3 regions of the Halobacillus litoralis genome follow, and region 3 is predicted to be linked to each of the others. Evidence: riboswitches for the same ligand, from Rfam matches in the RefSeq annotation. Region 3 holds a riboswitch; each other region holds the start of a gene.
What was found. Region 3 has a riboswitch for S-adenosylmethionine ahead of LC065_RS13805 (homocysteine S-methyltransferase family protein). Riboswitches for the same ligand answer to the same signal wherever they lie in the genome.
Positions count from the first base shown of each region.

Region 1: another riboswitch for S-adenosylmethionine. It lies ahead of LC065_RS03070 (PLP-dependent aspartate aminotransferase family protein); the one in region 3 lies ahead of LC065_RS13805 (homocysteine S-methyltransferase family protein).
Region 2: another riboswitch for S-adenosylmethionine. It lies ahead of LC065_RS09655 (methionine ABC transporter ATP-binding protein); the one in region 3 lies ahead of LC065_RS13805 (homocysteine S-methyltransferase family protein).

Region 1 covers NZ_CP129016.1:585,182-592,706, reverse strand. The annotation lists gene LC065_RS03090 (hypothetical protein) at 189-359, opposite strand; gene LC065_RS03085 (bifunctional diguanylate cyclase/phosphodiesterase) at 473-2,617, shown strand; gene LC065_RS03080 (NUDIX hydrolase) at 2,910-3,512, shown strand; gene LC065_RS03075 (trans-sulfuration enzyme family protein) at 3,572-4,717, shown strand; SAM riboswitch class I at 4,791-4,901, shown strand; gene LC065_RS03070 (PLP-dependent aspartate aminotransferase family protein) at 5,039-6,817, shown strand; partial or broken gene LC065_RS03065 (dicarboxylate/amino acid:cation symporter) at 7,350-7,525, shown strand, end outside.
Region 2 covers NZ_CP129016.1:1,918,557-1,926,081, forward strand. The annotation lists gene LC065_RS09630 (arsenate reductase family protein) at 135-494, shown strand; gene gcvH (glycine cleavage system protein GcvH) at 578-961, shown strand; gene LC065_RS09640 (toprim domain-containing protein) at 1,084-1,431, shown strand; gene LC065_RS09645 (thioredoxin family protein) at 1,443-1,754, shown strand; gene LC065_RS09650 (TlpA family protein disulfide reductase) at 1,894-2,316, opposite strand; SAM riboswitch class I at 2,407-2,513, shown strand; SAM riboswitch class I at 2,740-2,848, shown strand; gene LC065_RS09655 (methionine ABC transporter ATP-binding protein) at 2,931-3,956, shown strand; gene LC065_RS09660 (methionine ABC transporter permease) at 3,949-4,617, shown strand; gene LC065_RS09665 (MetQ/NlpA family ABC transporter substrate-binding protein) at 4,641-5,498, shown strand; gene LC065_RS09670 (carboxymuconolactone decarboxylase family protein) at 5,565-5,930, shown strand; gene LC065_RS09675 (YuzK family famiily protein) at 6,158-6,298, shown strand; gene sufC (Fe-S cluster assembly ATPase SufC) at 6,541-7,320, shown strand; gene sufD (Fe-S cluster assembly protein SufD) at 7,340-7,525, shown strand, end outside.
Region 3 covers NZ_CP129016.1:2,703,986-2,711,510, forward strand. The annotation lists gene LC065_RS13780 (SDR family oxidoreductase) at 1-531, shown strand, start outside; gene LC065_RS13785 (MFS transporter) at 815-2,011, opposite strand; gene LC065_RS13790 (YczE/YyaS/YitT family protein) at 2,233-2,877, shown strand; gene LC065_RS13795 (hypothetical protein) at 3,269-3,535, shown strand; gene LC065_RS13800 (DUF4257 domain-containing protein) at 3,768-4,097, shown strand; gene LC065_RS13805 (homocysteine S-methyltransferase family protein) at 4,336-5,385, opposite strand; SAM riboswitch class I at 5,568-5,678, opposite strand; gene LC065_RS13810 (GNAT family N-acetyltransferase) at 6,198-6,683, shown strand; gene LC065_RS13815 (S66 peptidase family protein) at 6,829-7,525, shown strand, end outside.

The DNA of each region.
Region 1 (7,525 bases), 1.8 Mb from region 3:
TCAATAAACATCTCGAAAATCGGGTCTTACACATTCCTGGCATATTCTTTAATAAACTATATTAAAAGTCACGAGTTATGGAGATTATTGTAAAGATTTGTAGGTGTACCACTCATATGATAACAGAATTTTCGGTCATTAAGGGAGGGAAGCATTAAAAAAGTGATCTCGCATTTGAGATCACTTTCTTAATCTTCATCGTCGGAATAGTGGTGGTAGAGAGCTTCGCTTTCAGAGTGGACTTCCTCATCATCGGCTTGATGGGAGAAGGATTGGTTGTAGCTCAACTTTCGGTTGAACACTTGGGCCATTTCATTGGTCTGCTCGACAGTACCTCGTCTTTGTTTTTTCTGCTTCATAAAAACTTCCTCCTTTTTAGGTAGTTTTCCTCGTGAAAAAAGGATTAAACTTTAGTTCTAATTTTCCGATATTTAGGAAGGAGAGAATAAAATTTTTAGAGTAGGTGAACGGAATGGCTCGGATAATCGAACATCCTTGGGATACACTTAAGCAGCTTTCCATCCCTATATGGTTCTTTGATATTGAAAAAGAAAACATCTATGTGAGTGAAAGGTTGAAAGATCAATGGAAGCTGGATTCATCTGTTTTGAACCGGCATGATTTAATGAAACTCATACATAAAGATGATATAGCATATCTGGACCATCCTGCGATGACGAAAGACAATCGTCATTTTTTTTATATGAATTATCGTTTGTTGAACAATGGACAGTACGAATGGGTGAAGGATATCGTCACGCCTTTTTTTAATGAGGATGGAAAAATCATGGGGTACACAGGCATGAGTGCACCTGATGCTGCTTACATTGAAGAGTTGGGCCGCATAAAAAAAGCGGTCGTGGAGATCGGTGATGCTTTCCTTTCCTATAATGGACAAGAATTTTTTGATTTTCTTGTTGAGTATTTATCCTCTGTCCTTGGTGTAGACACTGTGTTGGTCGGAGAATTGACTGGAGAAGCGAAGGTTGAAGTGACTGCTATCTCCTTGTCCCACAAAGGGGAAATAAGTTCTGGGCTGCAATACGCGTTAAAAGGCACGCCTTGTGAGCAAGTAGTGATGACTCATGAATGTTATTATCCTAATGATGTAGGGAGACTTTTTCCTGAAGATATCACAATCAAGGAGTACGGAGTAGAGAGTTACCTCGGGAAAGCTTTGCTTAACTCAGATGGTGAAGTGATCGGAATCCTTGCGATCATGGATAACCGGACACAAACGAGCGGTCCATTAAGCAAGGCTCTTTTTCAGATTTTTGCTGATCGGACAGCGAATGAGCTTTCCCGAATGCAAGCGGAAAAGAAGCTTGAGATGTTATCTCAATACGATCCTTTGACAGGTCTTGTCACGCGTAGCTATCTGTCGGGAATCCTTGAAGAAAGGATTCAGTCCACGGATGAAAAGGAGAACAACATTGCTCTCTTACTCATTGATATTGACAATTTTAAAATGATCAATGATTCATGGGGACATACCAAAGGGGATGAGCTGCTCCGTCAGTTCTCCCGTTACTTGAGGCAGACATTCGCTCAGCATGATGCGGTGATTTCCAGGATTAGCAGTGATGAATTTCTGGTCCTTCTCATACATGTCCAAAGCATTGAAGAGCTAGAGGGAGTCAGTGACCACGTCATACATTCAATGAGGCGCCCTTTTCTTATTGGAGAAAAAGAGTTCTACAATACGGTGAGTATTGGTGTCACGTTCACCCCGGCGCGTCTCCGAGATCATTACAGTGGAGAAACACTTTTACGCCATGCGGATGCAGCGATGCATAAAGCGAAGAGAAGCGGAAAAAACCGCTATGCGGTTTATGAAGAAAAGATGAGTGAGCAGATGAGAGAAGAGCTCCATTTGAAGCAATCGCTCCATCATGCTCTTGATAAAAATCAGTTTGAGCTTCATTATCAACCTCAAGTATGCGGGCGAACGTCGCAGGTGATCGGGTACGAATCACTCATTCGCTGGAATCATCCAGATTACGGTTTGTTATCTCCCCATTATTTCATCAGTCTGGCTGAAGAGTCTGGGATGATTATAGAAATCGGGGAATGGGTGTTGAAGGAAGCCTGTCAACAAACAAAAAGGTGGCAGGTGGAAGATCATAGACCGGATTTAAAAATTTCGGTGAACTTGTCTGCTCAGCAGTTTAAGGATCTGAATCTTCCAAGGAAAGTTCTTAAAGCCCTCAAAGATTCAGGGCTTCCTCCTGACAGCTTGATCCTGGAAATTACGGAAACGATGGTCCTTCAAGATTTCGACCGTAGCACAGACACATTGAACGGTTTGCGGGAAAAAGGGATCAAAATTCATTTGGATGACTTTGGTGTCGGTTTTTCTTCCCTCAGTTATTTGAACCGTCTGCCTGTAGATGCGATAAAAATCGATCGATCATTCATCAATCAAATTGGTGACCGAGGGGAAGAGGTGCCAATCGTTAATGCCATCATCAGTATGGCGAAAAGTCTTGGCCTGCAAGTCATTGCTGAAGGTGTGGAAACAAGTGAACATATTGCATACCTAAAACAAAAAGGCTGCTATGAATATCAAGGCTATTACTTCAGTAAACCTGTTCCGGCGAGTCTTGTGAGTAACTAATAAGGAGGCAGAGGTATATTCTTTTCGCTTCCTGCTTTTTTGTTATTATTTAGTGGAATCACCTACTTCCATAGAGTAAGCAAGGAGAAGAAAAATTGGAGAAGTTTAGGGGTTGGAATCATTGCTACTACAATCATTCTCGAGTCTTCATCGTTATCCGTGGATTTTTTGATGGTATAAATCAAGGATTCTAATATTAGCAATATCCACAACAGGGGTTGTTTCGGGCTCAGAGTGACACGCTCTGAGCTATTTTTGTTCTATGAGGTCATTTTTGGAGGAGGGAATACGTATGGCAGAAATGTTAACGATTTTTGATGAACATGAGCGTCCGATTGGAATTAAGGAAAGGGAGCGAGTACATAAGGACGGGGATTGGCACGAAACGTTCCATTGTTGGATGTTCCACAAGGAAGCTGAAACGACCCATGTATTGCTTCAACAAAGAGCGGATCACAAGAAAGACTTCCCGAGTTTGCTTGATATTACCGCTGCGGGACATATAGAAGCGGGAGAGGATGTGCTTTGGGCTGGTGTCAGGGAAATTGAGGAAGAAGTCGGTTTGACGGTGGTGCCTGACGATTTAATCCACCAAGGTGATTATAAGGAAGAACTGAAGGAAGGGGCGTCTCTCATAGACAGGGAGATCTGCCGCATTTATCTTCTTCCTTGGACCAAAGACATGGTCTTTAAAATCGGAGAAGAGGTGAAGGACATCATTTCTGTGTCACTGGCTGATATGGAAAGTTTGACGGATAAACAACAAATCGTGAAGGGGGTCTCTATTCTTAGTGGTGATGAGAAAGTAGTGACTCATAAAAATCTTGTCCCTCATGAGAAAGGATACGAGCGGTACATTTTTCAAGCCATCCGTGAATATGTCGCAAAACTTTGACAATATTCCAGCTTGTTCTATATAATTTCTGATTAAGTGATAGAGAGAGGAGACGAACGATGACGAATACATCTTTTGATACGAAAATCGTGCACCATAAGGCGGATCAACGTCTTGTCCCGAATAGCAAGAGTACACCGATTTACCAGACGTCCGCTTTTACATTTAAAGATTTAGATCACTTGGAAAGTTATTATGAGGGAAACAGCCCATATTTATATACACGAGAGAGGAACCCCAATACAGATGAACTTGCGGGTACCGTTGCGGAATTGGAAGAAGCACCAGCCGGAGTGGCGTCTTCATCCGGAATGTCAGCCATCCTTGCAGGCATCCTTGCAGTGGCAAAGCCTGGGGATCATATCGTTGCCGCAGAGGATGTTTATGGAGGTTCACACAAGCTGATCACTAAAGAGCTGGCCACGTTCGGTATTGATGTAACGATGGTTTCTTTTTCAAATCTGGAAGAGGTTTCAGAGGCGATCACCCCTGAAACGAAACTTCTCTATACGGAATCGATCTCAAATCCTTTTTTACGGGTGGAAGATTTAGAAGGATTAGTCGCTCTTGCCCGTAAAAAGAATGTGAAGACGATGGTTGATAATACATTCGCCACCCCATACTTATTGCAGCCCTACACGCATGGTGTCGATCTTGTCGTCCATAGTGGGACGAAGTATATTGGAGGTCACAGTGACGTAACGTGCGGGGTGTTGGTCGGCAAGGAGGAATTGGTTCAGGCGGCTACCCAGAAGATTGTCACGTTTGGTGCGAATCTCAGTCCGTTTGAAGCATGGCTTACTCAACGCGGAGCCAAAACTTTAGGTCTTAGGATGAATAAACAATCTTATAATGCAAAACAAGTAGCAACAGCCCTTGAAAATCATCATGCGGTCCGCACGGTCTATTATCCTGAAAAGGTTTCGGAAAGAGGGAATGGAGCTATTGTGACCATCGAGCTTAATGATTCGATTGACATAGAGGCGTTTTTCCGGTCGCTCGGATGGGTGAAGATTGCTCCTACGCTCGCGGGAGTAGAAACGACGGTTTCTTATCCTATTCGTACGTCTCATCGTGCGTTATCGAATGCTGAACGTGAGAATATCGGCATCAATGATTATGTGATTCGATTGTCTATCGGGATTGAAGACCATGAAGATATTATAGAGCAGCTGACAAAAGCAATCACAGAATCGGAGAATTAAATTTTCTAAAATGATTGACTTTTCTGATTGTTGTTCGTTATAATTCTCAACATAATCAATCAACTGCATACCACTCTTATCAAGAGAGGCTGAGGGAATAGGCCCTGTGAAGCCCGGCAACCTTCAAACATCGGTTTGAAAAGGTGCCACGTCCTACAGATCATGACGATCTGACAGATAAGAGGAGGAATTGAAATGACAAACCCTCTTCTTATTTGGAAGAGGGTTTTTTGCTGTTCAGAAAAAGATCCATGGACGATTCGTACAATTAAAGCCAACTATCTCTATAAGAATAGATAACTTTTTGAGGAGGAAGTAATCATGACGAATTCATTTGAAAGCTATGATGTAGATACGATTTCTTTACACGGAGGACAGTCGCCGGATCCGACAACAGGTTCTCGTGCTGTGCCGATTTACCAAACGACCTCCTATGTCTTTCATGACACAGAACATGCCCAGAGCCTTTTTTCACTTGATGAGCCTGGAAATATTTATTCGCGAATTGGAAATCCGACCGTGGATGTTTTTGAAAAAAGGATGGCCCTCTTGGAAGGTGGGGTTGCTTCTGTTGCGACGGCTTCCGGGATGTCGGCCATTGCTTTATCTATTTTGAACATTGCAGGGTCCGGGGATGAAGTGGTTGCCGCAGCGAACCTTTATGGTGGAACTTACAATTTATTTGCTAACACTTTACCGCGATATGGCATTAAGGTTCATTTTGTCGACCCAGAGGATCCTGAAAACTTCCGCAAAGCCATTACAGACCGAACAAAAGCGGTCTTCGCTGAAACGATCGGAAACCCAAGCCTTCACGTGCTGGATATTGAAAAAGTAGCGGCTGTTGCTCATGATCATGACCTTCCCCTTCTGATCGACAATACATTCGCTACCCCTTATACTTGCCGGCCCATTGAGCACGGAGCCGACATCGTCATTCACTCCGCAACGAAATGGATTGGTGGCCACGGGACGGCCATCGGAGGAGTTGTTGTAGACGGAGGACAATTCAATTGGGGGAACGGCAAGTATCCGGTTTTCACAGAGCCTGATAGCAGTTATAACGGAATCGTTTACACCGCAGACTTCGGGACGCTTGCTTATATTACGAAGCTGCGTGTCCAGTTGCTTCGTGATTTTGGTTCGTGTTTGAGCCCACAGAATGCTTTCTTGTTATTGCAAGGGTTGGAGACGCTGCACTTACGTGTTGCCCGGCATGGAGACAACGCCCATGAAATTGCGGAATACTTACAAGGTCATCCTGATGTGGAATGGGTTTCGTATCCGGGGTTGTCCTCACATCCCGCTCATGAACTAGCCAACCGTTACCTTAATGGAGGATATGGTTCGATTGTTAACTTTGGTATTAAAGGCGGACGGGAATCCGGGAGAAAAGTGATCAATAATGTATCGCTCTGGTCTCATGTAGCAAACGTCGGTGATGCGAAATCATTGATCATCCATCCCGCTTCCACGACACACCAGCAATTATCTGTCGAAGATCTTGCTGCCAGTGGGGTGACAGAGGAATTGATCCGCTTATCCATAGGACTTGAGTCGAGCAAAGATTTGATCAACGACCTTGATCGTGCCATTGCGAAAGCAACAGGAAGAGAAACGGAACAAACAGCGATTACTGAAAATGATGAAGGTGTGATCAAGTGGGCCTTGAGTTCCTCTAAAACCCAAGAAGGTGGGGGAACGCGTCCGAAACGTTTGGCGGTTGTAGGGTTGAGTGGAAAGCCTTCACGTCCAAGCCATCGTCTAGCAAGAAAAATGCAGAGGATGGGATACCAAATCGTCCCCGTAAATCCAAGAGAAACAGAAGTCCTTGGAGAAAAAGCGTATCCAGACCTTAAATCGATTCCATTTAAAATTGATGTCGTTCAAGTGTTCCGCAGTCCGGAAGCTGCCATTGAGATTGCTAAGGAAGCAGCAGGTATCCGGCCGGACGTTTTTTGGCTGCAAGAAGGTGTCATCGCACCGAAGGCGGCCCAAATCGCAAGTGAAGCAGGGCTTGAAGTCGTTCATAACCGGTGTACGTACAAAGAGGCCCAGCGGTTGCGGGGATCCATCGATACGTATGCGTGTGAAATTTAATAAGCAAAAGAGCTCATTGTTATAGGGAGTTAGTTTTGCGGGGAAATAGAAGAAGCAGGAAGGTAGCTGATTCTTTATAAAAAACGGCCGTCAAACTGGTGGCCGTTTTTTTATGCAACCGGATAATAGTATATGCATGGACATATGGGAATTCATGAATATGTAATAAATTCTAAACATTCTCATAATCTAGCAATAACTATGGATCACGCGGTTTCAAAGGCTATTGAAAGTTATGCAGCACCATTTGGTACATCGTTGTATATGAAACTACCAGCAAATTCTATTCAATTTTCAATCACTCTATGATATAATTTATAAAGCACATGAACACCTGTGTTGGCTGCAACCATCTTTGTTGAGCCTGTAACACATTCACAACAAGGCTCAAAGGTACCGAATCCTATATTGTAAGTAAGTCTTTTTTTAATGCTTTTTTGGACATGGATGGGAACATGTCGTCTTTTAATTTTTTCACTTTTTAAACAAAATAATAAGTAAGCGCATTCATAATATTGTAGGAGGTTACTGCATGAAACTAACAACCAAGATTTTTATAGGTTTGTTTCTTGGTGCTGTTGTAGGCTTGGGTCTGCATTTAGCTGCACCGGATCTTTTCAGTACGTTAGATGCTTTTGTTTTTGGTCCTTTAGGTACGGTATTCTTAAATCTTATTAAAATGCTAGTTGTACCAATCGTGTTCTTCTC
Region 2 (7,525 bases), 790 kb from region 3:
CTCGAAACTGAGTCTTCAACAAAGCGATTATGGAAGAGCTTTGGGTGAATATGAAGACAATCTTAGAAATAAATGAAATCTTTACCTTCGTTATGATAAAATATTAGACAATAAGAATGAAGGAGGGTGTGTAGATGTCTTTAACCTTCTATTGGTACCCGAATTGCGGTACATGTAAAAAAGCTAAAAAGTGGTTGGATGAGGAAGGGATTGACTACGAATCTGTACATATTGTCGATAATACCCCCTCAGAAGAACAGTTGAGAAGCTTTGTTGCTACTAGTGACAAGCCTGTAAAGAAATTCTTTAACACTAGTGGGAAAAAGTATAGAGAACTGAATATGAAGGAAAAGCTAAAAGAAGCAGAGGAAGCCGAAATGATGGAGTGGCTTGCATCTGATGGGATGCTGATTAAGCGGCCCATCCTTACTGATGGTGAAAAAACAACGGTAGGGTTCAAGCAGGAAGAGTTTGAAAACGTTTGGGCTCAGTGAGCACATTATTGGGAATAGAAGCCTATAGCTTTTATGTTTATATTAGTTTTTAAACTATAATTATTTTTTTGGAGGTAATTAAAATGAGCGTACCTAAAGATCTGCGTTATTCTGAAGAACACGAATGGGTGAAAGAAGAAGGGGAGAAGGTTAGAGTCGGCATTACTGAATTTGCGCAATCAGAACTTGGAGATATCGTATTCGTAGAACTTCCTGAAGTTGGGGATGAACTAGAAGCGGATGAGCCATTTGGCAGCGTAGAATCTGTCAAGACAGTTTCTGAACTTTATGCCCCTCTTAGTGGTACAGTTGTAGAAGTAAACGAAGACCTGGAAGACAGTCCGGAGTTTGTAAATGAATCCCCTTACGATAAAGCATGGATGGTTGTTGTTGAACCAAGTAACAACTCTCAAATCAACGACTTAATGACTCCGGAAGAATATGAAGCCATGATCGATGAAGACTAATAAAAGTGCATTGGACAGGCAGGGCTTTAAGAAACCTTGTCTGACATGATCGCGTTTGATCTTAATCATGTTCAGACCATGCCTGATTGGCATGGTCTGTTTCTATATAGTAGGTGATGAAGATGGATGGAGAACGAATCGTCATTGTTGAAGGAATCACGGACAAGAAGAAATTGAATAAAGTTCTTGATGAAGAGATTGAAATCATCTGCACCCATGGTACTTTAGGAATCGAGCGCATGGAAGAAATGATATTTGATCATAACTTAGATGATCGAACAGTGTATATTTTAGTAGATGAAGATGACTCTGGCTACAAATTAAGAAAACAATTGACTGAAGAGCTTCCTCACGCCGAGCATATCTATATAGATAAGGCTTTCAGGGAAGTGGCAGCTACCCCGGAACCTGAATTGGCAAGAGCCTTACTTAGTAGACATTTCAATGTAAAGTCGATCTATTTAATTTAGGAGGAAGACTTTTGCAGGAAATAAAAACAACAGAAGTAAAGAAGCTCTTCAATACTCCACAAAGGACCCTCATATTCGTTCACAGCCCTTTTTGTGCAACTTGTCATTTAGCACGTCAAATGCTTACAACACTTGAAGCTGTTTTTAATAGAGAAGTTTTTATGGAAATGAATGCTTCTCTACACCCCGAGTGGATGCAGCATTATAAGATAAAAAGTGTTCCGTGTCTTCTAGTGACCAGTGGAGGAGAGGTAGAAGAAAAGATTTATGCGTTTCACTCTGTTTCCTATATGTATGAGAAAGTAGTCAATTTTGTTGAATAGTGTTTATATTTCCCAGGAAATGACCGCTAGTGTAGAATTGAAAAATTCTCTTTAATACTTAAGTGAGATGTGGAAGTTATTCAATAATAAAAAAGAGAGCCAAGGCGTTGCAACGCCTTGGCTCTCTTTTTTATGAGAATTATACGATTTCTCCTAATTTGCTAACAATATCTAAAAAAGAGGCCTGATCGCCAAAATTAGCATGGATATCTCCTTGTTGATCAATGATGATGGTGGAAGGAACACCATGACAATTGTAGAGGTCATAAACGGAGCATCCATCATCAGAAAGAGTAGGTTGTGTTAAAAACTTTTCGTTGAATTCAATGCTTTCCTCTATATTCCGCTCCCTTCCAGTTACATTGATCGTCATCATTTTTACTTTGTCATGGTCCATCGTTTTGTACAGTTGTTCTTTCATAGGTAAGTCTTTTCCACAATCGGGACACCATGAAGCCCAAAAGGTCAAGACAATAACTTTCCCTAAGTCTTCCTCAAGTTTATAAATAGAAGAGTGGTCGTTAATATAAGGTAGTTCAAATAAAGGGGCTTGTTTACTCAAGGTCATTCTCCTTTTATTTATCGAAGGTTATGGATTGACGCTCATCTATTCCCCATGCTAACATAATTATTAATTTCATATCGACATCTTCACTTATCCAGAGTGGCGGAGGGACTGGCCCTACGATGCCCGGCAACCGGCAGGTACACTGCACGGTGCTAATTCCTGCGAAGTCTTATGACTTTGATAGATGAGAAATGTAAAAACGACAAATCTCTTCTATTAAAGAAGGGATTTTTTTATTGTTTAAATTGATGGAGTATTGGATGTTTTGTGTGGATGATGTAAGGATTTTTTTAGTGCATGTGGATTTTATTTTTCTGAACAATCTGTTTATGAGTTGACACAAAATTCGTACGGTGCTAAAATCCTCTTTGTACTACTTAAACGAGTTAAAGCAATAATAAATTAATAGATTAAAATCTCTTATCCAGAGTGGCGGAGGGACTGGCCCGATGATGCCCGGCAACCGGCAATACTGTTTTGCTCAGGTGCCAAATCCTGCAAAGTATAAAGCTTTGACAGATGAGAGAACAGATTTTTAGGTATGAATAAAAACGCCATTCTGTTCTCAAGACAGAATGGCGTTTTTTTTGGAAGTGGAGGGAAACAGCATGATTAAAATTAAAGGACTATCTAAGATATTCCACACGAAAGATCAGGATGTACGCGCAGTGGATGATTTAAGTCTTAATATTAACAAAGGAGAAATTTATGGGGTCATCGGCTATAGTGGGGCCGGTAAAAGTACATTCATTCGTTTACTGAACCGGTTGGAAGATCCCACAGAAGGAAGTGTTCTTGTCGATGAACAGGAACTTACGTCTTTAAGCAAAGGGAAATTAAGGTTGGCCAGACAAGAAATCGGAATGATCTTCCAGCATTTCAATTTGCTCTGGTCACGAACCGTTCATGATAACATCGCTTTTCCTTTAGAAATTGCAGGGATCCCAAAAGCAGAAAGGCAAAAACGTGTCGATGAATTGATAGAATTGGTGGGGTTAAAAGGCCGAGGGGGTTCTTATCCATCCCAATTGAGCGGTGGACAGAAGCAAAGAGTGGGAATAGCCAGAGCGCTCGCAAACAACCCTAAAGTTCTTTTATGTGATGAAGCCACATCCGCGTTGGACCCTGAGACGACGGATTCGATTCTTGATCTTCTGGTGGATATCAACGAAAAGCTCGGACTTACGATTGTTCTCATTACACATGAAATGCACGTCATTCGCAAAATTTGTCATCAGGTGGCGGTTATGGAAGATGGAAAGATTGTTGAACAAGGAGAAGTGCTGGATGTCTTTCTTCATCCTCAAAAACCGGTTACGAAGAAGTTTGTGGATCAAGTAATGGGGGACCCGGAAAAAGAGACGTCCCTGCAGGTGATCAAAGATAATTATCGGTCCGGAGAAATCATACGTCTTCACTTTGTGGGAGAAAGTACAAATCAGGCATTAATTAGTGATTTATCAAGGAAGTTTGAAGTGGATGTCAATATTCTTCATGGAAAGATTACCCAGACACAGAAGGGGGCGTATGGGACAATGTTTGTTCAGTTTGACGGAGATCAAACAGAAGTCCAACGTGCCATTGAATATATTGAATCAACATCTGTAGAAGTGGAGGTGAATCCACATGTTTAATCAATGGTTTCCGAACGTAAGAATGGAAGACATGATTACAGCTACAAACGAAACCCTTTATATGACGCTGGTTTCTGTCGCTGGGACATTCGTTTTAGGTTTGCTTTTGGGGCTCCTCCTTTACTTGACTGGGCCCGGTGGGATTTGGTCAAATAAAACGTTGAATTGGATCACTGCTTCCATCGTTAACGTATTTAGAGCGATCCCTTTTATCATTCTTATATTGTTATTGTTCCCGTTTACTGATTTTCTGTTGGGGACCATTCGAGGACCGCAAGCAGCATTACCTGCACTGATTATTGGGGGGGCGCCATTTTATGCCCGTCTGGTGGAAATTGCTTTGAAAGAAGTTGATAAAGGTGTCGTGGAAGCAGCAAAATCAATGGGGGCGAAGTATTCCACCATCATTTTCAAAGTATTGCTTCCAGAATCGATGCCAGCTCTAATATCAGGGATTACCGTAACAGCTATCGCATTAATTGGATATACCGCAGTAGCCGGTGCAATCGGATCTGGTGGTCTTGGAGATTTTGCCTATTTCTACGGGTTCCAAAGAAGTAACTTTGATGTTGTATTCATTTGTACCATCTTAATCATATTCATTGTGTTTATATTCCAATTCATCGGAGATGCCATCTCACGGAAATTGGATAAAAGATAAAAAATAAAAGGGAGAGAATGAAAATGAAAAAAATCTGGACAAGTTTAATTGCTGCTTTGCTTATCGTTGTTCTCGCAGCTTGCGGATCATCGAGTGAGGATGAAAATACATCAGGATCTGAAGGTGAAGAAGGTGGAACCAAAGAGATAAAGGTAGGAGCTACCAGTGTTCCTCATGCTGAAGTCCTTGAAAAAGCAAAACCTTTGCTTGAAGAAGAGGGCATTACGTTAGAGATTGAAGAATATCAGGATTACATTTTACCGAACCAAGACTTAGATGAAGGCCGTATTGACGCGAACTATTTCCAAACGATCCCTTATATGGAGATCCAAGAGGAAGAGAAAGGGTATGACTTTGCCAACCTTGGGGGTATCCATATTGAGCCTATCGGAGTTTATTCTCAAAAGTATGAAAGCCTGGAAGACGTTGAAGAAGGTACGACACTAGTAATGAGTCGTTCGGTCTCCACTCACGGTCGAATTCTATCGCTCTTAGAAAAAGAGGGACTGATTAAATTGGATGAAAGCGTTGAAAAAGTAGATGCTACCGTACAGGATATTGTAGAAAATCCTAAAAACATCGAATTCGATACAGGAGTAGATGCAGCTAACCTTCCACAAGTTTATCAACGTGAAGAAGACGTGCTTGTAGCGATCAATACGAACTATGCCATTGAAGCGGGACTGTCTCCTAGCGAAGATTCAATTATTCTGGAGGAATCTGATTCTCCTTACGTGAACGTTGTTGCTGCTAATAGTGAAGATAAAGACAATGAAGCATTGAATACACTTGTAGAAGTTCTTCGTTCTGAAGAGATCGTGAACTTCATAAAAGAAGAATATGACGGTGCTGTTGTGCCGGTATCAAGTGATGCTGAATAACGGATAAAATGGGTGACTGCGGTTTATACTAACCGCAGTCACTTATTTTTATTGGGAGGTTTTCATATGCAGGAGCAAAATATGACGTGGACGCAAACGTATTTACATGATTATAAAGAAGGAATGGGAGCCTTCAGAGAGCACATGCCGGAAGTTTCTCATAAGTTCGATGAATTTACACAAGAATGTTTTAAAGCTGGAGAACTATCTAAAAAAGAGAAGCAATTGATGGCATTAGGAATCAGCATTGTTGCACAGGATGAGTATTGTATGATCTATCACACGAAAGGCTGTGTCGATCAGGGCGCAACAGAAAAGGAAATATTGGAAGCTTGTGGTGTTGCAGCTGCATTTGGAGGGGGAGCGGCTTTAAGTCAGGCCGTCACACTTGTACAGGATGCATACATGGATTTGACGACTACGGTCAATTAAATTAAATAATTAGAAAATTCAAGGAAATCGAATGTATTCTATATACTCGCCCGGGGTAAACGCTTACATTAACGAAGAGGATTTGTTTTGCATGAATTTAAAGTTTCAAGAGGTTTTATTTGGGTATAAGAATTGTGGTACTTTAAATTGTGTAAATAATCTGAAAGGATTGATTCGTTATTAGTGACGATCTGAACTTGAATTACACTGCTGATATGGAGAAAGCCATGCACCAATCTCATAACATGAGTTATGCGGAGTACAGCAGAAAGTTGGATACACGCTTGAAAGTAGAGGAAAAACGCCAACGTGAATTCGAAAAGAGTCAGAAAATGTTTGCCCAGGTCGACCGTCAATTGCATAGATAATAAATAAGATGAAATGAAAAAATCAGGTGTGTTTAGCCACCTGATTTTTTCATGTTATAATACACATGAAAAATGTAGAAATTTGTTTGTTGCATGGTCATTTCCTTGGCGTCAGCTAGTGGGAAAAAGTTGATAACAAGCACTAAATGATATAAGATTGTAATGAGAATAAATTGAGAATAGTTCTTTGTTTCCGATTAACTTGGACATTCTATAAAAATAGATACTGGAGGTATTCATTTATGGCAGGATCAACTTTAGAAATCAAAGATCTTCACGTAGAAATCGAAGGTCAAGAAATCCTTAAAGGTGTTAATTTAACAATCAACGGTGGGGAATTCCACGCTGTTATGGGACCGAACGGAACTGGTAAATCCACACTAGCTTCCGCAATCATGGGTCACCCTAAATATGAAGTGACAAAAGGTGAAGTATTGCTTGATGGCGAAAACGTTCTTGAAATGGAAGTGGACGAGCGAGCTCAAGCAGGTCTATTCCTAGCTATGCAATATCCTAGTGAAATCAGTGGTGTAACAAACTCTGACTTCTTACGTTCTTCTGTTAACGCACACCGTGAAGAAGGCGATGAAATCTCTCTTATGAAATTCATTAAAGAGATGGATGCGAAGATGGACACACTTGATATGGATAAAAATATGGCTCAGCGTTACCTAAACGAAGGTTTCTCCGGCGGTGAGAAGAAACGTAATGAAATCCTACAGTTAATGATGATTCAACCAGCAATTGCCATCTTGGATGAAATTGATTCAGGACTTGATATTGATGCACTGAAAGTAGTTGCAAAAGGAATTAACGAAATGCGTAACGATGCTTTCGGTTGCTTAATCATCACTCACTACCAGCGTCTATTGAACTACATTACTCCTGATAAAGTACACGTTATGATGCAAGGACGTGTTGTCAAATCTGGTGGACCAGAACTTTCCCAGCGTCTAGAAGCGGAAGGTTATGATTGGATTAAACAGGAACTTGGCATCGAAGACGAAACCGTTAACGCGTAATTAAGATAGGAGGGTAACCATGACAGTAGAAGTCTCACTACCATATGACAAAGAGTACATCTCACAATTCTCCCAAGGGCAGAATGAGCCTGAATGGATGAAGAACCTTCGTCTTAGCGCCCTGGAGAAATCGGAATCTCTACAACTTCCGAAACCAGATAAAACGAATATCTCCAAATGGAACTTCACAGAGTTCGAACATCAC
Region 3 (7,525 bases):
GATCATGAAAATAGTCCCTTCAAGATGAGCCCGTTCTTTGGTTATGTACCTCGGAGGTTGGCTTCAAGCGAATTAAAATACACGTTGACCCGTAATGCGATGTATGCAGACCCTTTACCCCCTTATCTACCGGAATTAGTCGAAAAGGGTTCCTTACCTTACCCGGCGGGTGACGGTAAGATAAACTTTGTATCAAGACAGGATATTGCAAAAGCGGTTGCACAAATTGCCATTCGTCCAGAATTACATGGGGAAAAGTACACTCTAACTGGTGATAAAGACTATTCTATGGAGGAGCTAGCGTCTATCCTTAGCGATATTAGCGGTGAAACCATCTCTTATTCTCCGATAAGTAATCAAGAGTTCGCTGAGACTTATGATGAACCCAAAGGTTTCGGACCCACTCTTACTTCCTTGTACTCGGCGGCTAGTCGTCATTTAATGGATGAGACAACAAATGATATTGAGTTCATTACAGGTGAACCACCTGAGAATTTAAAACATTTTATAAAACGAAATTATAAAATGTAGCAGTTATTTTATATCACGTCTTACTTAAAGATAAAAAGGAAAATACTTTTTTTCATCAACAACAAGATACAGAATAAAGAAAAAGTCGATACCTCCCCTAGGAGGTATCGACTTTTTGGCCTTTCCCACAATTGAAGATTCTTCTTAGAGCAGATCAAATGATTATTTCATACTCTTTTTATCCTTGTGGCAAGGTTGTTGCAAAGCTGAGTAGGGAAAGTTCCAAGGGCTTAAGCATTAGCTCCTTCCCTTCTTAGCTTTACAAGAGCTTTTATTCTGTTTGTTAAGAGACAACATTTTCTGCATGGTTTCGAAACAATGTCTTGTCTTCTCGATGGTGAGTAAATATTGTTAGTCCAATACCTATGATCATAAACCCGCCTGAAATCAAGGTGAGCCATTCATAGGAAAAGCCATTTTGCAACAACATGGATCCTAGAGAGGAACCAATGAAGCTCGACAAGTTAAATGCTGATGCTGCTATCGTTCCAGAAAGTAAAGGTGCTTCTGTTGCGGCCATGACAATCTTTGAATTAAATATGGGGGTTGTGCCAAATGTTCCTGCCCCTAGTAAGAAACACATCAAAAATCCCATGACTGGTATATGAAGCAACAGAGTAAAGGTTGACAATACAATCGACAAAAATACGAAAGACGCCAGTAACCATTGGGTGAGCCGGTTTGGATGTATTCTGCCACAAACCATATTTCCCATGACTCCTCCCAAACCAAAGCAGAACAACCCAATACTTACCTCTATTAATCCAAAATTCCCAAACTCCCTAAGCATCGGTTCTACATAGGCATAAGTGATGAATACTCCTGAGAACCCGAATAAAATGACGGCAATAATCATGAGTACATTCTTATTTTTCAGGACCTTCAGTTCAGTTTTTAAATCAGGAAGTTGGGCAGGTCTTATATTAGGTGTAGTGAAAACAATCCCTAGAAGCGTGAGTACTCCTAAACTCGCCATTATCCAGAAAACGATTCTCCAGTCTAGCACACCACCAATTAGAGTCCCAAGAGGTACCCCGATCATTATAGCGAGGGATAGTCCGGACTGGACACGGGCCATTGCATTAGTTCCCTTCTTAGATCCTGCGATGTTAAAGGCAATCATCATACAAAGCCCAAAAAAAGGTGCATGCATAGAAGAAGAGAGTAGGCGTGAGAACATTAACACCTCGAAGCTTCCTGCAGTAGCAGCAATCACATTACTAAGAATGAAGACAGACATCAAGCTGATTAGTAATAGTTTTGGTGGGTAATTTATTGTACCCAGTCTAAGAATCGGCCCGAAGAAAGCGACTCCGACCGCATACATACTTAGTAATAAACCAGATGTTGAGATGGTAACATCAAATTCATTAGACAGTTGACTAAGCAAACCAGTCACAACATTACCTGTCATTCCTAAAGCAAAGGTACCTAGCACAAATACTGTTATTACTTTTTTAGATGAAGAATTGAAATTCAAAGTCTCCCCCTCGCATTATTTTTCGAATTTATAAAATACTTCATCATGATAACACATTGACTTCGAGCTACAAAAGCTGTCTTTAAGCTGTTTTTGAGCTGATTAGTTCTGTTTTTTTCTTGAAACTTCTCTACAACCAAGTTAATATGAACGGATATTGAAAATTCAGGAAAGAGGTGTATGAAGTGAAACGTTTCTTCCATTGAGTGTTTTTGAAGAGAGTGTTCCAAGTCAATCGTAGCTACCTGAGAAGCATGTATTACACAGCAGGCATTGTTATTCTCACGATGGGTATTGCTTTGACAATTCAGTCAAAGTTAGGTGCTTCCCCGTTTGATGCGCTCCTCGTCGGCTTATACCGGACGTATGGTTTAACGATTGGAAGCTGGGAAATCGTTGTTGGTTTTTCGATGATCATCGTCAATTCCATTGCTGAAAAGAGGCGGCCGGAATTCATTGCTTTGCTTACCTCATTCTTAACAGGAGTAGGTATCGATTTTTGGGTCCATAGCTTCAAGGGATGGATTGAGCCGGAAACAGTTATGGCTCAATATTTATGTTTACTTCTTGGGTTAGTCATTCTTAGTTTAGGCATTGCCGTCAATCTGCAAGCTGACTTTGCTCCCAATCCGTTTGACCGCATGATGCTTGTTTTAAGAAAATTAACTGGGTTGAATGTTTCTTACTCAAGAGCCATTATCAGTATCGTTCTCGTTCTGATCGCTGGTTTCTATGGAGGGGCAATAGGTGTGGGGACGCTAATTATCGCAATTCTTAGTGGCGTAGTGATTCATTATTTTATGGGGTATATAAACGGTTTGGACGGATGGCTGTCCAGGAAACTCCCAACGTACCATAATCAATAAGATATTTGTATTATTTGTATTTATGCTTCACTCATTCCTTTCGACCAAAAGGATTCGTAGTGATTCCGTATATCCCATTAAAGTTATATGAAAAAAAGCAGGAATAAATTAAAGAAAGTTTAAGAAAAAGTTTTTACACATTCAATAGTATCATGGTGCATTTCTCTATTAAGGAAGTGCACTTTTTTTATTCATTTGAATTCATCCCCTTTAACTAAGAGCGAAAAAAGATTTGTACAAATGATGAGGGACTAACAAAATCCGTTAGAAAATCTTGTATAATGGGTATGAAGTATAAATCAGTGGACAAGTCAAAATCCGTTTATTTTTTTAAAGGAATCTGTTTTTTTCTATGCGCCCGTTCAGTAAAATTCAGAGGAGGTGCCTATGATTGAATATGATGAATGAAAAAGAGACCTATGACGATCTCATGAATTCCTTTAAAAATGCACAATCGATAGAGGAAACCCGTTATTATTTTGTAGAAATCCAACAGTACTTAGATAATCTTCAATCAACCAATGAGCTGTCCATTACGAAACGCCAATTGGAAGAGTATCAACGGTTGAGAAAGGAATTGATTGACTCTACGTCGAAGAAGGAAGTCAGGTATTATGAAGATCAGATCCATGAATGGTTAAATAAAATCCACGTTTAGGTTGGTATAAGTTGTTATTGCAGACATTATTTTGCAAAATAGTATTTATTTTCTGATAATAATAGTGTACACTATAGTTACGGTGTTCATTATAGTGGGATACCTGTATTTAAAAAAATAACGGATTTAAACGGAGCGGCGAGCTTGGTTGAGGATTTAGTGCATAGTAGCGTATGTTTCTAAGTTTCTTTCTACCAACTGCCGCTCTTTTAGTCTAGGGGGAAAATTTCTTATGAATACGATACTTATTGCTGGGTGTATCGGGGGGATGACAGGCATTGTCTCTCATTTAATGAGAAATGGAAAGGTGCTGATCTTCCCTAAAAAAAGAAAACGGCCCAAGGGGATCTATTTAGGGTTCATGGCAGATTTCCTTATCGGGGCGGCAGCTTCAGTTTTCGCCGTTACCTATATTATCCCCGAGCCTGAGGTATTAAGGTCGCTTATCGGAGTTTCTATATTAGCGGGAATGACAGCGGAAAATGTATTGTTAAAAAGAGAATTGAATGTAGAAAAAGCGAAAGTAGAAGGATTGGATCGGATCAATAAGAGATTAAAATAGATAGGATCTACTCCAATCCTTATTTTTTCTTCAAAGTTGATGTCCTCTCGAATCCTCTTCTTCTACCCATACTAAAAAATAATCCCCTTTTTACCCCATCATTACACAAACGTGTAGTTTAATACATACTTAGATGGATAGCTGAATGCTGGATAACCCGTCATTCCGCGTAGAGCCCTGAACTTAAATGAATGAAACGTTGAAAACGGCCTGTCCATATTTCGGACAGGCCGTTTACTTATGCTCTCGTTTTATAAGAAGTAATATGATCCTGCAGCGTGTCGTCATTGCCGAACAGGAAGTGTTTCTCCATATCCGGGGAATACCTGGAGTTTACAGCTGTGCGGCCGACGGATTCTGCTACTTCACGAAGCATAGCAGGAGAAGCTCCACAGCAGAGTCCCAGGTAGTTCACACCAATGCTGTGCGCTTCTTTGGCCCACTCCGCAAGTTCATACCTGTTCGTGTAGAGCGGATCCAGGGATGTTGGGAACGTGGTTTCCGTTGGAAGTGTACAGGCACAGCCTCCGTCCGGCAGGTTGAAGAAGGTAGGGTGTTCTTCCGTCGTGCGGTAAGGAATGGGAAGGGCACCTACATAACCGTCTACCGTATGTCGGATCTTTTCTACATATGGCTGCATCGTCGCTGGACCGCGGAAGCAGTTCATACCGACGACAAGCGCGCCTTTTTCTTCTAATAAGCGGCAGGCTTCTTCCACTTCGTAGCCATCTCGCAGAATATTTTCTCCCATCAGACCGAATGTGATCACGGCAGGTAGGTCATGTTTTTGAATTTCTTCGAGAGCAATCAACGCTTCTTCGTAATAATAGAAGGTCTCGCCATTTACAAAATCTACGCCTTCTTCCTTACACCAGCCGATCATCTCTGCAAACATGCTTCTTGTTTTTTCAACAGCTTCAGGATCATCCGGGTTGAACAAGTTCGTGTTGGAAATGTTCCCGGCAACGAGCGCTTCTTCCTCGGGGTGCTCCTGAGCAACTTCTTTAGCCAGGCGGATGGCCTGACGGTTAAGCGGCTCTAATAGTTCCTCTTTGCCGATGATTCTCATTTTCTCGCGGTGCCCGTTATAGGTAAAGGCTAAGACGACGTCGGAGCCTGCGTGCATAAAGTCACGGTACGTCTGTTTCAGTGCCTGTGGGTTATCGAGGGCTACTTCAGGAACAAAGGATCCAGCCTGTAAATAGCCGCGGCGCTCCAGCTCAAATAAGTATCCTTCTCCACAAATGACGGGTCCATCCTGTAATCTCTGTTCTAATGATCGTTTCATTTCATTCCACAACCTTTCCATTTTGTATGAGTCTTTTATTAGAAAGCTAGCCCCCTTTTAACAGGGACACGCTGACTTTCTGCCAGGCATGAGCTGACATTGGTTCAACTCTGTTCGGAAATCATTTTCTTAAAAAAATAAAGGACCTCCTTGGATAAGGGGTCCTTTGTGTTTAAAGAGTCTCCTTATCTTCAAGGTAGAACAACTACCTTCTGGATTTAGCACCGTGCCAATGGCTCTGGCTGGTTGCTGAGGTATCAAAGGGCCAGTCCCTACACCTCTCTGGATAAGTTTCGCAATTATATAGTTTTGGAAAACCGTTGGATACGTGTTGTAAAGCGTATCCTCAAATCAATAGTAGATGTTTATCATTTCGCTTGCGATTTAGAATACAGGAAAATGAAGTAAGAATCAATGGAATTTTCAGAAAAAGTTTCGGGATTCTGTTTGAAAGTACCTGCAGCTCTTTCCACAAAAATAGAAACTTATGGTAATCTTGGTTTGAAGACTTAAACAGGTCCTATCTTTTAGGAGCAAGCAAATGAACGAAAGCAACCTTCCCATACATATGGTTTAATTCCTCAACGACACCAGTAAAGATTAGGCGTTTGAATAATGAATGGCATTAGAAAAAGATACCCAAGTATAAAAGAGCATGTTTCATTATCAACCTTATCAAGCCAGAATATCAGTGATGATGGCACCAACGTAGCTTTTGTCAAAAATACAGCGGACTAATAAAAATATCTAAGTTGAATGAGTAGGGAAGGTAATAAAGGATCAATTAAAAAGTGACTAGGGGAGAGAAAGAAATGGATGTATCTATTCGAACAGCCGAGCAGCACGATTATGAATCATTGTTGCCTTTATTTAGGCAGGTTCATGAATTCCACGTTCGTGTAAGACCGGATTTGTACAAAGAGAATGCAACTCCAGTCGAGGAAGAGTTCTTTGAAAGTCAGGTGATGGATAACAAACAGCACATGTTTGTCGCTACCTTAGGCAATGAGATCGTGGGAGTTGTAGTGACTAAGGAAGATGAAACACCTGAGAATTCTTTTGTCAAAGCGAGGAAGGTTTTATCTATCAATAGTTTGTGTGTTTCTGAAACGCATAGAAACAAGGGGATCGGAAAAAAACTAGCGGCCCACGTTTTTGATTTCGGAAGGAGCCTCAAGGTCGATAGTGTGGAATTGGGAGTATCTGAGAAGAATACTGCTGCCATAGAATTTTATCGGTCCATGGGGATGACAACAAAGAGTAGAAAAATGGAGATGAACTACAACGAAGGAGAGTAAGTTTCTTCCTAGTTCTTATACTTTTTGAAGCGTGCGCTTCAAACTTCCAGCCGAGACTCAATCGGTACAAGTCCTATGAAAGGTATAATCCTCTTAATAGTCGTTACATTTCCTTGAACCGGAATAAATGAAAGGGAGGGATATTATGATTAAGCCCCGTGCATTACAAGAGGGGGATCGGGTAGCAGTTATTGCGCCGGCGGGACCCCCGGATCGAGAGCACTTAAGCCAGGGAATACGTGTATTGGAAAAAATGGGTCTTGAAGTCATCATTGGACGCCATGTGTTCCAAACCGATGAAGAGCATACAACCGTCGATCAAAAGCGACTTGCTGATTTACATGAGGCCTTTAATGATCCTACGATCCGCGGAATTTTTTGCGCTAATGGAGGATTCGGCACAGCAAAGATTGCCCCTATGATTGATTACGAAAAGATAAAAAATCACCCTAAAATATTCTGGGGGTACAGCGATCTCACATATCTGCTTCATGCTATTTACAACTTTAGTGGTCTGGTGACTTTTCACGGGCCGATGGTGGCCTCAGATCTTAATGATGAACAGAGAACAGAAGAGACAGCAGCCTCGTTTTCATCTCTATTTACAGGCGAGATTATGACCTATGATTCTAACCGGTCAATTCTAAACACGCTCGCACATGGTAAGGGAGAAGGACGTTTAGTGGGAGGGAATTTAACACTCCTCACCAACGGTTTGGGCACGCCTTACCAAGTAGATACCAGAGGGGCCATCTTACTACTTGAGGAAGTTGCAGAACCACCGTTTCTTATTGATTTGAAGCTTACTCATCTTCAACAAGCGGGTGTCTTCGATGACGTGC